DNA from 2 places in the Sphingomonas sp. Leaf37 genome. Region 2 is predicted to be linked to the other one. Evidence: riboswitches for the same ligand, from Rfam matches in the RefSeq annotation. Region 2 holds a riboswitch; the other holds the start of a gene.

Region 1 (7,480 bases), on a different contig from region 2:
GCACCACCAGCTATCGCCCGGTCGCGGCGCTGTTCGCGATCACCGCGCTGCTGGCGATGGCGGTGAGCCTTGGCACCCTCGGCGCGCCGTTCACGCCTCAGGCCCTCCAGTGGTTGGGCGGCTTCAGCATGGCGACGCTCGCGCTGCTCAAGTTGCAGAACATCGAGACGTTTTCGACGATGTTCCTCAACTACGACCTGCTCGCCCGTCGTTGGGTGCGCTACGGCTACGTCTACCCGTTCGCGGAGGCACTCGCCGGGGTCCTGATGACCGCGGGCGTGCTGGACTGGCTGTCGATCCCGATCGCCCTGTTCATCGGCATCATCGGCGCCGCCTCGGTCTTCAAGGCCGTCTATGTCGACCGGCGCGAACTCAAGTGCGCCTGCGTCGGGGGGTCTGCCGACGTTCCGCTCGGCTTCGTGTCGCTGACCGAGAACCTCGGTATGATCGCCATGGCGGTGTGGATGCTCGTCAGGTCGGGATCGATGTGAGCAGGCGTGCGGTCGGGCGGTCGGGCGGTCGGCTGAATCGCGGGGATCGTCATCACGCACTGGAACGCACCCATCGGCTAACACGTTTGCGCAGCTCACTTTTCAGGTTCCCCATGCCAGCAAACCCGCCGTCCAGGAGCGTCCACCGCAGCACGGCCGAACACGCCGCATCCCTTGCCCCCCTGCTCGACGACGGCGATCTCATCGCGATCGCGCGGGATGAAGTCGCGGCGGCCGGGCTGGCAGACACGCTGGCCGCCTTGTGTCCGGACAACACAATCCTGTTCTGCCCCGGCAGCGATGCCCTGCCCGGCGACGCCGCGCCGCCCTCGCCCGGCAACGTGGGACAGCGGGTTGCGAGCCTGCACAGGCTGCAACGGCTGCTGGCGACACCGCAGCGTCCGAGAATCGCGCTGATCAGCACGGGCGAGGCGGCGGCGCGGGCGTATCCCAAACCCGAAACCTATGCGGCCGAACCCCCGGCCGTCGCGGTCGGAGACGAGGTCGATCTCGCCGCGCTTCAGGAAAGCCTGCTGGCGATCGGCTATGTCGCGGACGAGCGCGTGGACGAACCCGGTGAAATCGGGTTGCGCGGGCAGGTGCTGGACGTATTCCCCGCCGATGCCACGCTGCCGCTGCGGATCGAGGCCGCCGACGGCCGGATCGCCGCCATCCGCAGTTACGATGCCGCCGACCAGCGCAGTATCGAGGATATCGATCGCCGCGATCTGGGGCGCGTCACAGAACCGGCGGTCAGCGACACGCCGACGACGCTGCTCGATCAGTTTTCGGGCGCACGCGTGACGATCGATCCGGCCGCGGACGACCGTCGCGAGCGTTTCCTGAAGCTGGTGAAGGATGCGACGCGGCGCGGGTCGAAACGCACGTCCAGCGATGTGATCGACGACGCCACATGGCGCAAGACGCTGAAGGCGCGTGACGTCGTGACGTTGGCGCCCGCCGCCGATCCACCACCGCGGTTCGTCGAAAATCCGTCGCCGCTGCGTGCCTGCGCGCAACTGGCGAGGGAGGTGCTCGACACGGGCGGGCGTGTGGTCCTGCTTGCCAGCCGACGCGATCTCCGGTTTCTTGCGCCGCGCCTCGCCAATGCCGTCAAACGTGACATGCAGGATGTCGGATCCTGGGCGCAAGTGGCTGCGGCGAAACCCGGCACCCTGTTGTCGCTACCGGTCTGCGCCGATCGCGGGTTTCGCCACGAGGATGTGCTCGCGGTCACCGCAGCCGATCTGATCGGCAGTCGGGCCGAGCGGAGCGGACAGGCGGTGGCGGTCGCCACGCCCGCGTTAGACGCCGGCACCGAACTGCGCGTCGACGATGTGGTGATCCACGAGGATCATGGACTTGCCGTGATCACCGGCTTGCAGGCGCTGCCCGTCGATGAAGGCGATGGCGGCGACGCGATCGCGCTTACCTATGCCGACGAGGCGGTGCGTCTGGTGCCGGTGTCGGAAGCGGATCGCATCTGGCGCTACGGGGCGGAAGATGATGCGGTTCGGCTGGACAAGCTCGACGGATCGACGTGGCACAAGCGCCGCGGCGAGATCGACGCGGCCATCGCCGAAACCGCCAAGGCACTGACCGCGCTCGCGGAAGAGCGCGCGAACCACACTGCGCCGGTGCTGGATGCGGCACCGGCCGATTACGAGCGTTTCGCGGCCGGCTTCCCCTTTTCGGAAACGCCGGACCAGCTGGCGGCGATCGAGGCGGTGCGCTCCGACCTTGCCAGCGGACGGCCGATGGACCGGCTGGTGGTCGGCGATGTCGGGTTCGGCAAGACCGAAGTGGCGGTACGGGCCGCCGCGGTCGCGGCATTGTCGGGTCGTCAGGTGGCGATCGCTGCGCCTACGACCGTGCTGGCGAGGCAGCATTTCGAAACCTTTACCAACCGGTTCGCCGATACGGACATCACCGTCGCCAGCCTGTCCCGCACCTCCGGCGCGGCCGAACGCAAGGCGGTAAAGGCCGGTCTCGCCGACGGAACCATCCGCATCGTAGTCGGCACCGGCGCGATTGCCGGCAAGGGTGTCGTCTACAAGGACCTCGCGCTCGTCATCGTCGACGAGGAGCAGCGCTTCGGCGCCGCGGACAAGAACCGGCTGCAACAGCTGTCCAGCGGCCATGTCCTCACCCTGTCGGCGACGCCGATCCCGCGGACGCTACAGGCCGCGATGGTCGGCCTGCGCCAGCTGTCGATCATCGCGACCCCGCCGGCGCGGCGTCAGCCGATCCGCACCGCCGTCAGTGCGTTCGCCGACGCGACGTTGCGGGCGGCGCTGCTGCGCGAGCACAGCCGGGGCGGGCAGAGCTTCGTGGTGGTGCCGCGCATTGCCGACATGGCGCCGCTCGCGGCCTTGCTCGACCGTCTGGTGCCCGAGCTGGACGTGCTATCCGCGCACGGCAAGATGCCGGCGGCGGATATCGATGCATCGATGGTGCGGTTCGGACGCGGCGACGGCGACGTCCTGCTGGCGACCAACATCATTGAGGCCGGGCTGGACGTCCCGCGCGCCAACACCATGGCCATCATGCATGCCGACCGCTTCGGTCTGGCGCAATTGCATCAGTTGCGCGGGCGCGTCGGGCGCGGCAGCCGACGCGGACAGGTATTGCTGTTCACCGACGCAGACGACGCGATCGCGCCCCGCACGATCAAGCGGCTACGCACGCTGGAAGCGTTCGACCGGCTCGGCGCGGGGTTCGCGATCAGCGCCCGCGATCTCGACCTGCGCGGTGCCGGCGACCTGATCGGCGACACGCAGGCCGGGCATATGCGCCTGATCGGCGTCGAGTTGTACCAGCAACTGCTGGAAGGCGCGTTGCGCGAGGCGCGGGGGGAGAGCGTCGAACGATGGACCCCGGTGCTGCACCTCGGCATTGATGGCCGTCTGCCTGCGGAATGGATCCCCGACGTGAACATGCGGGTCGCGCTGTATGCGCGACTGGCGCGGATCGTGTCGGCCGACGAACTCGACGGGTTCGAGGAGGAGCTGACCGACCGCTTCGGCGAGGCTCCGGTCGAGGCACGCCGCCTGCTGACAATCGCGCGGCTGCGCCTGCACATGCGGGTGGCGGACGTCGCGCGGATCGACGCGGGGCCTGCGGCGATCGCCTTTACCCCGCGTGGCGACGTCGCCGCGCTCGCCGCGAAACTGGGATTGCCGGAAAAGAAGGGGCGGGTCTTGCTTGCCGAAGCCATTGATGATCCGGAAGCGCGGCTCGAGCGGGTGGGTGCTCTGATGCACGCGGCGGCAGGATGACGTGATCGGCGGCGTCAGCGGGTCGGGTCCGCGGATCCGGAACGGATGCGGTGCGCGCTCTCGCGCAAATCGGGCCACCCTCCGCAGACGCAACACATCCTCGATCGGCCGCTCGGGGTCGGCACCAATCGACCATCTGCCGGCCACGAACGGCCTGGCGTGCCGGCTCCCGGCCCCTTGTCACCCCGCATTTCGATCGTCACAGGATATAACGATATAAAGATATCTTTATATCGTTATTGACAGAGTCTCGCGGATGGTGTTGAACCGGCTCGTCGAGGTTCCTCATCCCAGGCATGGCGATGAGGCTAAGACGGGAAGCCGGTGATGTCCTGCGGACATAATCCGGCGCTGCCCCCGCAACTGTAAGCGGCGAGCGGCGGTTCCAATTCGTGTCACTGGGCTTTGCACAAAGCCCGGGAAGGCCGGAACCACCGCATTGACCCGTGAGCCAGGAGACCTGCCTCCGACGCCAAAACGTTCCTCGGACGGGGGTTCCTCCGGTGGATCGCGTTCGATGCACGTTCCGTGGCTTGCGCCATCCGGGCCTGTGCGGCCCTGCGCGCTCTTCCTCAGACCCTGCCCGGCAAATGCAGGTGAAGTATGACGGATAGCGAGTTCACGTTCACGATAAGCAGCATCCCGTTCGATGAGGATTATCGTCCGGCCGACAATACCCGCATCACCACCAACTTCGCGAATCTGGCCCGCGGCGAAAGCCGTCGGGCGAATTTACGCAACACGTTGAGGATGATCGACAATCGCTTCAACTCCTTGATGCATCGGGATAACCCCGCAGGCGATCGTTATTCGGTCGCGCTCACGATCATTTCCGCCGCCTTGCAGATGCGTGCGCAGGGCAGCGTCGACACGTTCCCGCTGATCGAAATCCTGCAGACGACCGTTATTGACACAGCCACCGGCGAACGCATCGACGGCATGGTCGGCAACAACTTTTCATCCTACATTCGAGATTACGACTTCAGCGTCCGCCTGCCGGAGCATCTCGGGCGGAATCCTGACGGTGGTGCACCTAAGGACTTCGGCGATCTGCACGGCAGCCTGTTCAGGCACTTTCTGCATTCCAGCGCCTATCGAAACACCTTCAGCAAAGCGCCGGTCATCTGTCTGAGCGTTTCGAGCAAGGAATCCTACTGCCGGGTCGCCGGCGAACATTCCGTTCTCGGGTTCGAATATACGAACGGCAAGTTTTCCCCGACCGACGAGTATTTCGCGAAAATGGGGATGAAGGTGCGCTATTTCATGCCGCGTCATGGCGTTGCACCGTTGGCGTTCTACCACATCGGCGATCTGGCCGGTGACTATGGCGATATCGAGCTCGCCAGTACAATTGCCACGATGGAAACGTTCCAGAAGATCTATCGTCCCGAAATCTACAACGCAAATTCGGTTGCGGCCGAGCTTTATCAGCCGAGCCTCGGGTCCCAGGATTATTCCCTGACCCGGATCGTCTACGATCGCGACGAGCGCAGCAGGCTGGCCGTCGAGCAGGGCAAGTTCGCCGAAGACCATTTCATCAAGCCGCATGGCGCGATGCTGACGCGATGGGCGGCGACCTGCGGTCTTTGAACACCACGAACAATACAGGCGAAATCATCATGACGACGTTGTTGCCGACCACCACCGCGGGCAGCATGCCCAAACCTTCCTGGCTTGCAGAGCCCGGGACGCTCTGGTCGCCGTGGAAGCTGGAGGGTGATGAGCTGGCGGCCGGCAAGCAGGATGCCTTGCGACTGGCCGTCGATGATCAACGGCAGGCCGGGATCGATATCGTCGGAGACGGCGAACAGACGCGCCAGCATTTCGTCACGACCTTCGTCGAACATCTCAGCGGAGTCGACTTTGCCAAGCGCGAGGTCGTCAGGATTCGCAATCGCTACGATGCGAGCGTGCCGACGGTAGTCGGTGCCGTGTCGCGGCCGAAGTCGGTCTTCGTCGACGATGCGAAGTTTCTGCGCGCGCAGACCGACCGGCCGATCAAATGGACGCTGCCGGGTCCGATGACGATGATCGATACTCTTTACGATGACCATTACAGGAGCCGCGAGAAGCTGGCCTGGGAGTTCGCCAGGATTTTGAACGCGGAAGCCAGGGAGCTGCAAGCGGCCGGCGTCGACATCATCCAGTTCGACGAGCCCGCGTTCAACGTCTTCTTCGACGAAGCGAACGACTGGGGGATCGCCACGCTGGAAAAGGCGGCCGAGGGACTCAAGGCCGAGACCGCCGTGCATATCTGCTATGGCTACGGCATCAAGGCCAACACCGACTGGAAGAAAACCTTGGGATCGGAGTGGCGCCAGTATGAGCAAACCTTTCCCAACCTGCAAAAGTCCCGAATCGATATCATCTCGCTGGAATGTCAGAATTCACGGGTGCCGATGGACCTTATCGAGCTCGTCCGGGGCAAGAAGGTGATGGTCGGTGCCATCGACGTGGCGACCGATACGATCGAAACGCCGGAACAGGTGGCGGATACCCTGCGCAAAGCACTCAGGTTCGTCGATGCGGACAAGCTCTATCCCGCCACGAACTGCGGCATGGCGCCCTTGTCTCGCGATGTCGCGAGAGGAAAACTGAGGGCATTGGGTGCGGGTGCGGCGATCGTGCGGCGAGAGCTTTCGGCCTGACCGCGATCCCGGCAAACGGAGAATAGTCGCGAGCGGCGGCATGACGCCGCCGCGACCTTCATCCGCCCCATCGGCCAGCGCCGCACCGGCATCGGATAAGCCGACTCCGGACATCATCATAATCCGTAGAAGGATTCCGCAGACGAGCGGAATATGCCCTGCACCCGCTCTGGCACACGGTCCTGTATGAAACGCAGGGAATGATCCAGCCAGTCGCTGTAATTCCATCCGCTTAGCAGCAGCACCGGCCAGTCGCTGCCCCACATCAGCCGGTCCGGGAACACCCCGATGACGTGGTCCATGCAGCCGGATAGCAGGACTTCCGATGCTGGCGCCGGCAGTTCCGTCAGCAGGCCGGACAGCTTGCACCACACGTTGGGCAGTGCCGCGAGTTCCGCCATGTCGAGCCGCCATCGATCGAGGTCTCCGTTCACCGGATCGGGTTTGGCGGCATGATCGATCACGATACGCAAGTCCGGCCAGCGCCGGGCCAACAGGTGGATCGCGGGCAGATGCCGGGGCCGGACCAGCGCATCGAAACACAGGTCGTGCGTCACCATGGCCTCGATCGCGGCATCCTGTTCGCGGCGCAGGATCCAGCGCGCGTCGGGCATGTCCTGCAGCATCGGACGCAAGCCCAGTAATCTCGGTCGTGCGGCAAGGCGTGCGATGGCATCGGGAGCGTCCGCCGCATCCAGTGCGGTCCAGCCGACCACGCCGGCGACGTTCGGCGCCCGCGCGCCGATGTCGAGCAGCCAGTCCGTCTCGCGCGGATCGGGCTGTGCCTGCACCAACACGGCGCGGTCCAGCGGCAGGGCGGCGAGATCGGCGAGGCCGAAGTCACGATGGATATCCGCCAGATCGGCGCCTGGCCACTGATGAAACCGCGACGCCAGCGACCATAGATGCACATGGCTGTCGCATATGACCGGCCGGTCGTTTGCCACCACGGTCACAGCCGGGCGGGGTCGATCACGATATGGCGGATGCGTCGCCGATCGTAGGTGTAGGTGATGTGGACCAGATTGTCCGCCGACTGGATCACCGCAGGATAGGCGTAGCC
Region 2 (7,480 bases):
CGAGTCGCATGGCCTCGTCATCGGTCAGCGCCGCGATCTGTCCCACCGTGCTCACGCCCAATTCGCCCAGCCGCGAGGCCAGTTTGGGACCCAGGCCCTTCAGCGTCGTCACCGGTGCGTCGGCAGGATTGCCGCCGGTCGCGACAGGCGTCGAGGCAGCTTCCGTCGCCGGGCTGGCGTCGAGCGATGCGCCGGCGGCGATCGGTTCGTCGGCCAACGGTACTGCCGGCGATGGCGGAACCGACGGTTCGAGCCTTGCCGGCTCGGGCGCGGCGGGTAGGGCCTGTGGCACCATGACCGGTTCGGATGCGGGCGGGGTGGCTGGCGGCGGCGAAACGGGTCGCTCTACGACGGCCGGTGCAGGCGCTGCTTTCGTCGGTTCCGCTGCATGCTCCACCTCATCATTGCGTTCGGCGATATCGTGCTCGGCCGTCTTGCGCTGACTCTTGAGACGCATGCCCCAGACGATCGCGACGATCACCACCACGGCGAAGATCGCAATGACGATGAGGTGCGCGTAGGTGAAGGCGTCGGTGGTGCTGGGGATCAGACTGGCGCCGGAGGCGCCGCCGGTGGTGGCGGTATCGTTCATGGGTGCGATCCTAGCGGTGACGCTACGGCGCGGCGAGGGGAAACATCGCCGTCGCCGATCAGCTGCCCGGATCGAACGACTGCAATGGCAGGATCATGCCCGCGACGACAAACACCGTCCGATCCACCCGCGCCGCCACCGCCTGATTCAGTCGCCCAGCCTCGTCGCGAAACGCCCGGCCAAGCGGGTGTTCGGGGACGATGCCCAGCCCCACTTCGTTGCTGACCAAGAACAAGGGCACTCGCGCGGCATCGATCGCGGCAAGCAGATCGGCGGATCGCGCCGCGACGTCGTGGTTGCCCAGCATCACGTTGGACAGCCACAGGGTCAGGCAATCCACCAGCATCGCACCCTGCCGTCCCGCGCCGATCGCTTCCGGCAGCGCGAGCGGGCATTCGATCGTGGTCCAGCGCGCATCCCGATCGGCCCGATGCCGCGCGATGCGATCGGTCATCTCGTCGTCGAAGGCCTCGGCCGTGGCGAGGTAGGCGAGCGGGCCTGCATATGCTTCCGCGGCCGCTTGCGCCAGCCGGCTCTTGCCCGATCGCGCGCCCCCCAGAAAGAATGTCGTCGCCACCATCGTCTTGCCTTCCACCCGGCTCGCCTCTAGGGGCGCGGTCGCGACAGGTTTCCAGAGATGGAATGAAAAGGGAACCCGGAAGCGAGCGATCCGCTCGTCATCCGGGGCTGTCCCCGCAACTGTGACCGGCGAGCCCTGCTCCATCGTGTGCCACTGGATCATCCGATCCGGGAAGGCCGGGCAAGGCGACGACCCGGAAGCCAGGAGACCTGCCTGTCGCGGTTGTCCTTCGTGCGGACGGGGTGTTCCGGGCGATCGAGGGTTTCCTCGCGTGACGACGGTGTTGGGGTCGTGCGCGACGGATCATCGGTTCCGGCGAGCCGTGGCGCGTGTCCCCGTTGTTGAACGAAGGGGACTCACCGTGAAGAATTATGCCTGTCTGATCCTGTTGCCGTGCATCGCCGCCGCAACCCCGTCATTCGCCCAGACCATTCCGACCGCCAGGAGCGCCCAGTCCACGGGCGGGCTGGCGCAGGCCGCCGAGGCGGACGAGTCCATCGTCGTCACCGCTAATCGCGCGGCGCGGCCTGCTTCCACCGTCGGCCAGTCTGTTACCGTCTTGGACGAAGAGACGATCCGCACGCGTCAGGCGGTGGTTGTGTCCGACCTGCTGCGCCAGACGCCCGGCGTCACCGTGGTGCGCAACGGCGGCGCGGGCACCGCCACATCGGTCAACATCCGTGGCGCGGACAGCGACCAGACGGTCGCGCTGATCGACGGCATCAAGCTGAACGATCCGTCCTCGCCCGGTGGCGGCTTCAACTTCGGCAATCTGCTGGTCGGAAACATCAGCCGGATCGAGGTGCTGCGCGGCGCGCAATCGGTGTTGTGGGGCAGCCAGGCGATCGGCGGCGTCGTCAACCTGATCACCCGCCCGCCGACCGAGCAGCTCAGCGTCAACGCTCGCGCCGAAGGCGGCTGGCACGACACCGGTCAGGCGTTCGCCAACGTATCGGGCAAGGCCGGGCCGGTGTCCGCCAGCCTGGGCGGCGGCTATTTCACCAGCGACGGCGTCTCGACCTACGCCCTCGGCAAGGAGCGTGACGGGTTCCGCAACTATGCCGCCAACGGCAGCCTCGGTATCGACCTGATGCAGAATGTGTCGATCGACCTGCGTGGTTTCTACAGCAACGGGCGGACCGATATTGACGGCTTCCCCGCGCCGCGCTTCACGTTCGGCGACACCCGCGAATATGGCGATAACGAACAATGGGTCGGCTATGCCGGCCTGAATGCCGCGTTGTTCGACGGCCGTTTCCGCAATCGCTTCGGCTATGCGCACACCGACACCGATCGCCGCAACATCGATCCCGAGGGTATCCCGACCGAGACGTTCCGCGGCATCGGTCGCAACGACCGGCTGGAATATCAGGGGACGGTAGACCTCGATTCGGCGGTGTTCGCGACCTTCGGGGCGGAGCGGGAGGTGTCGCGCTTCTCGACGTCGAGCTTCGGGGGGCCGGTGACCCGTGGTCGCGCGCGCATCTTCAGCGTCTATGGCCAGTTGGCGGTGACGCCGATCGCCGGACTGACCGCGACCGGCGGCGTGCGCCACGATGACCACAATATCTTCGGCGGCGAGACGACCTTCTCGGGTAGCGGCGTCTATTCGCCCAACGGCGGCGCGACGGCATTCCGGGCCAGCTATTCGGAAGGGTTCAAGGCACCGACGCTGTACCAGTTGCAGAGCGAATACGGCAATGCGCGGCTCGATCCCGAACGGTCGAAGGGCTGGGACGCGGGTGTGACGCAGCGGGCGCTGGATGGCGCGGTGGAAGTGGGCGCGACCTATTTTCGGCGGACGTCGACCGACCTCATCACGTTCGTGTCGTGCACCGCGCCATTGACCGGCATCTGCGCGGGTAGGCCGAACGGCACCTACGGCAACATCGCGCGCACGCGGGCGCAAGGGGTCGAGGCGACGCTGACGTTGCGCCCGGTCGAGGCGCTGACCTTCGCAGCTAGCTACACCTATCTCGATGCGAAGAACCGGTCGACCGGCACCGCGAACTTCGGCCGCGATCTGGCGCGGCGGCCAGACAGCAGCGTGACGGTGAACGCCGATTATCGCTGGCCGTTCGGGCTGACCACGGGGGCGACGATCACCGCGATCGGCGACAGTTTCGACAATGCGTCGAACGCGCGCCGGCTGGACGGCTATGTCGTCACCGACGTCCGCGCCGCATTCCCGGTCACCCGGAACATCGAGGTCTATGGCCGGATCGAGAACGCGTTCGATGCGCGTTACCAGACGATCTATCAATATGGTCAGCCCGGCCGCGGTGCGTTCGGCGGCGTGCGGCTGACCTATTGATGATCGACGCCAGCGCCCTTGCCACCTTCTGCGCGCATGGCGGGCGGGTGGCGGAGGCGCGCGTGCTGTTCGGCGGCGACGACTGGCTCGACCTGTCCACCGGCATCGCGCCCTGGGCGTGGCCGGTCGGGGACGTGCCGCTGCACTTCGATCGCCTGCCCGAACCGGGGGGGATCGCCGCACTGGAAGCGGCGGCGGCGCAGGCGTTCGGGGTCGCCGACCCGGCGCAGGTGGTCGCAGTGCCAGGAACGGATATGGCGATGCGGCTGCTTGCCCCGCTGCTGGCGGTGGAGCGGCCCGCGGTGGTGCAGCCCGGTTATGCGGGCCACCGTGCCGCGTGGCCGGACGCTACCCCCGTCGTGACGCCGGACGTCGTGACGGATCACGATCTGCTGGTGCTGGCCAATCCCGCCAATCCGGATGGCCGGGTCGTCGGTCGCGACACCCTGTTGGCGCTCGCTGCGCGGCTGACGATCGTCGTGGACGAAGCCTATGCCGATCCCGCCGGTGGCCTCTGCGATCGGGCGAACGACCGGCTGATCGTGCTGCGATCGTTCGGCAAATTCTATGGCCTGCCCGGGGTGCGGCTGGGGTTCGTCGTCACCGGCGGGAACCTTGGCGGTCGATTGCGGGCGATGCTGGGCGACTGGCCCGTGTCGTCGGCGGCGGTCGCCATCGGCACCACGGCCTATCATGACGCGGCGTGGCGGCGGGCGCAGCAAGCACGCATCGACGAGACGGGTGCGTTGCTCGACCGCCTGCTCGATGGTGCCGGTCTGGGCATCGTCGGCAGCGCGCCGTTGTTCCGCCTGATCGCCTGCGAAAGCGCCATCGATCTGTTTGATCTGCTCGCGCGCCATGCCATCCTGACCCGGCCGTTTGCCGATCGCGACGACCGGTTGCGGATCGCTCTGCCGCGCGGTGCGGCGGGACTGACCCGACTGGCCGCCGCCCTCGAGGAGTTTCGTCGATGACCGAAGATCATGCCCGTCACAACGCCCGCATGGCGCGCGTCGCCGCGGCGCGCGAGAAGATGCAAGCCCGCCGCACGCTCGAGCGCGGGCTGCTGATCGTCCACACCGGCAACGGCAAGGGCAAGTCGTCCTCCGCGTTCGGAATGGCGATCAGGAGCATCGGCTGGGGCCTGAAGGTCGCGATCCTGCAATACGTCAAGGGCAAGTGGGAGACGGGGGAGCGCAACTTCTTCGACGTGCATCCCGAACTGGCGACGTTCGAGGTGATGGGCGAAGGTTTCACCTGGGACACGCAGGACCGCGCGCTCGACATCGCCGCGGCGCAGGCTGCGTGGGAGCGATCGAAGGCGATGATCCTCGATCCGGACGTGGATTTCGTCATCCTCGACGAACTCAACATCGTACTGCGCGACGATACGCTGCCCATCGCCGAGATCGTCACGTTCCTGAAGGAGCGGCCGCTGACCAAGCATATCTGCATCACCGGCCGCAACGCCAAGCCGGAATTGCTGGAGATCGCCGACCTGATCACCGACTTCACCGAGGTGAAGCATCCCTACAAGGCCGGGTTCAAGGCGCAGAAGGGGGTCGAATATTGATCCGACGACTTGCATTGGCGATTGCGCTGTTGCCGCTCGTGTCGGCGGCACCGCTGCCGCGGATGCCACGGATCGTGTCGATCAACCCGTGTATCGATGCGGTGCTGATGCAGGTTGCCGACCGCGCGCAGATCGCCGGGATCAGCCATTATTCGCAGGACCCGCGCGCGACGTCGATCCCGCTGGCGCTGGCGCGGCGGTTCCGCGCGACGTCGGGGACGGCGGAAGAGGTGGTGGCGCTCGCCCCCGACATGGTCATCACCGGGCCGCACGTCGAACCCGCGACGCTCGCCGCGCTCAAGCGGATGGGCATCGCGATCGTGCAATATCCGGTGCCGGATTCGGTCGAGGAGAGCGAGGCGCAGGTGCGCGACATCGCGCGGGTCGCCGGTCATTCGGCGCGGGGCGAGGCGCTCGCCCGGCGTATCGCGGTGGCGGCGCGGCCGGTGGCGGGTGCGACGGTGCCGGCGTTGATCTGGCAATCAGGCGGGCTGGTGCCGGGGGCGGGAACGCTGTCCGACGACCTGCTGCGCCGCGCCGGTTTCCGCAACATGAGCGCGGTCTATGGCCTGAAGAAATGGGATGTGCTGCCGTTGGAATATCTGATCGCCAGGCCGCCGCGCGTGCTGCTGTCGATGGGCGCGGCCGAGGTGGGGGAGGATCGCGTGACCGCGCATCCGGCGGTGAAGCGGCTGGGCCAGCGGATCGCGATCGCGCCCTATCCTACGCGGCTGATGAATTGCGGCGGGCCGACGATCATCGCGGCGATGACGCGGCTGCGTGCCATCCGCAAAGGCTATGGCGTATGAGCCGGCTCAACCTTCTACTGCTGGTCGGCGTGGTCATCGTCGCCGCGCTGTCGGTAGCGTCGGGCAAGGTGTGGGTGCCGCTGGATGCGTGGACGGCGGCCGATCCGCGATCGATCATCATGGTCGAATTGCGTTTGCCACGCACCGTGCTGGCGTTGCTGGTGGGGGCGGCGCTGGGGCTGTCGGGGGCGGTGATGCAGGGGTATCTGCGTAATCCGCTCGCCGATCCCGGGCTGTTCGGCGTGTCGTCCGGCGCGGCGCTGGGCGCCGTGCTGGCGCTGTATTTCGGCTATGCCGCGCAGCTGTGGCTGCTGCCTGGTTTCGCGCTGCTCGGCTCGGCGGGGACGATGGCGTTGCTGGCGGTGATTGCCGGACGATCGGGCAGCCTGATCCTGTTCACGCTGGCGGGGATGATCCTGACGAGCATCACCGGATCGCTCACCAGCCTGGCGATCAGTCTTGCGCCGACGCCGTTCGTCTCGTCGCAGATCGTGACGTGGCTGCTCGGCGCGCTGACCGACCGTAGCTGGGACGACGTCAAGGTCGCGCTGCCGCTGATCGTGATAGGTGCGGCCCTGCTGGCGACGACGGCACGTGCGCTGGATGCGCTGACGCTGGGCGAACAGGCGGCGCGGTCGATGGGCGTCGATCCGGGGCGGCTGCAATATGTCGTCATCGCCGGCATCGCGCTGACCGTCGGCGCATCGGTGGCGTCGGCGGGGGTGATCGGCTTCGTCGGGCTGATGGTGCCGCACCTCGTCCGGCCGCTGGCGGGCAACCGGCCTTCCGCTATCCTGCTGCCCTCCGCACTCGGCGGCGCGCTGTTGCTGACGCTGGCGGATAGCCTCGTGCGGCTCGCGCCAACGGTCAGCGAACTGCGACTCGGAATAGCGATGTCGATGCTGGGCGGGCCGTTCTTCATGTATTTGTTATTCCGCATGCGCCGGAGGCTCGCATGAGCGTGCTCGCTGCCGAAGCGATCGGCCTGTCGCTGGGCGGCAATCGCATACTCGACGACGTCAGCTTCGCCTTCCGGCGCGGACGGGTGACGGCGCTGCTCGGTGCGAACGGTGCCGGCAAGAGCACGTTGCTCGCCTGTCTCGCGGCGTTGCGGCAGCCGGACAGCGGCCGTGCGACGCTGGACGGGCGCGACGTGCAGACGATCGACCGGCGCGAGCGGGCACGGGCGATCGGGCTGCTGCCGCAGGCGGCCGACGTGCATTGGGATGTCGATGTCGCGACGCTGGTCGGGCTCGGCCGGTTTCCGCATCGCGGGCGCTGGGGCGAGACGGATGCCGACCGCGCAGCGGTGGCGCGCGCGCTGGCGGCAACGGACATGACCGCACTGGCGGATCGCGGCGTGGAGCGATTGTCGGGCGGTGAACGCGGCCGGGCGCTGCTGGCGCGGGTGCTGGCGGGGGAGCCGGACTGGCTGCTCGCCGACGAGCCGCTCGCCAGCCTCGATCCCGCGCACCAGCTCGATGTGCTCGCGCGGTTGCGCGGCGTGGCGGCGGCGGGCGGCGGCGTGGTGCTGGTGCTGCACGACCTGCATCTGGCGGCGCGGGTTGCGGACGATGCGGTGCTGCTGCGCCATGGTCGCGTCATCGCCGCC

What was found. A riboswitch is a leader RNA that binds a small molecule or an ion and turns the genes downstream of it on or off. The one in region 2 is predicted to bind cobalamin.
Region 1: linked by a shared signal. The riboswitch ahead of LRA87_RS00290 (putative oxygenase MesX) and the one ahead of LRA87_RS17375 (TonB-dependent receptor plug domain-containing protein) in region 2 are both predicted to bind cobalamin.

Annotation. Positions count from the first base shown of each region.
Region 1 covers NZ_CAKLAX010000001.1:84,092-91,571, reverse strand. Annotated here, with positions in the region: gene LRA87_RS00300 (glutaredoxin) at 1-491, shown strand, start outside; gene LRA87_RS00295 (helicase-related protein) at 605-3,769, shown strand; cobalamin riboswitch at 4,031-4,251, shown strand; gene LRA87_RS00290 (putative oxygenase MesX) at 4,373-5,359, shown strand; gene LRA87_RS00285 (methionine synthase) at 5,389-6,417, shown strand; gene LRA87_RS00280 (amidohydrolase family protein) at 6,534-7,373, opposite strand; gene LRA87_RS00275 (sialidase family protein) at 7,370-7,480, opposite strand, start outside.
Region 2 covers NZ_CAKLAX010000006.1:45,661-53,140, forward strand. Annotated here, with positions in the region: gene LRA87_RS17365 (hypothetical protein) at 1-592, opposite strand, end outside; gene cobU (bifunctional adenosylcobinamide kinase/adenosylcobinamide-phosphate guanylyltransferase) at 651-1,172, opposite strand; cobalamin riboswitch at 1,201-1,403, shown strand; gene LRA87_RS17375 (TonB-dependent receptor plug domain-containing protein) at 1,534-3,486, shown strand; gene LRA87_RS17380 (aminotransferase class I/II-fold pyridoxal phosphate-dependent enzyme) at 3,486-4,460, shown strand; gene cobO (cob(I)yrinic acid a,c-diamide adenosyltransferase) at 4,457-5,059, shown strand; gene LRA87_RS17390 (ABC transporter substrate-binding protein) at 5,056-5,868, shown strand; gene LRA87_RS17395 (FecCD family ABC transporter permease) at 5,865-6,827, shown strand; gene LRA87_RS17400 (ABC transporter ATP-binding protein) at 6,824-7,480, shown strand, end outside.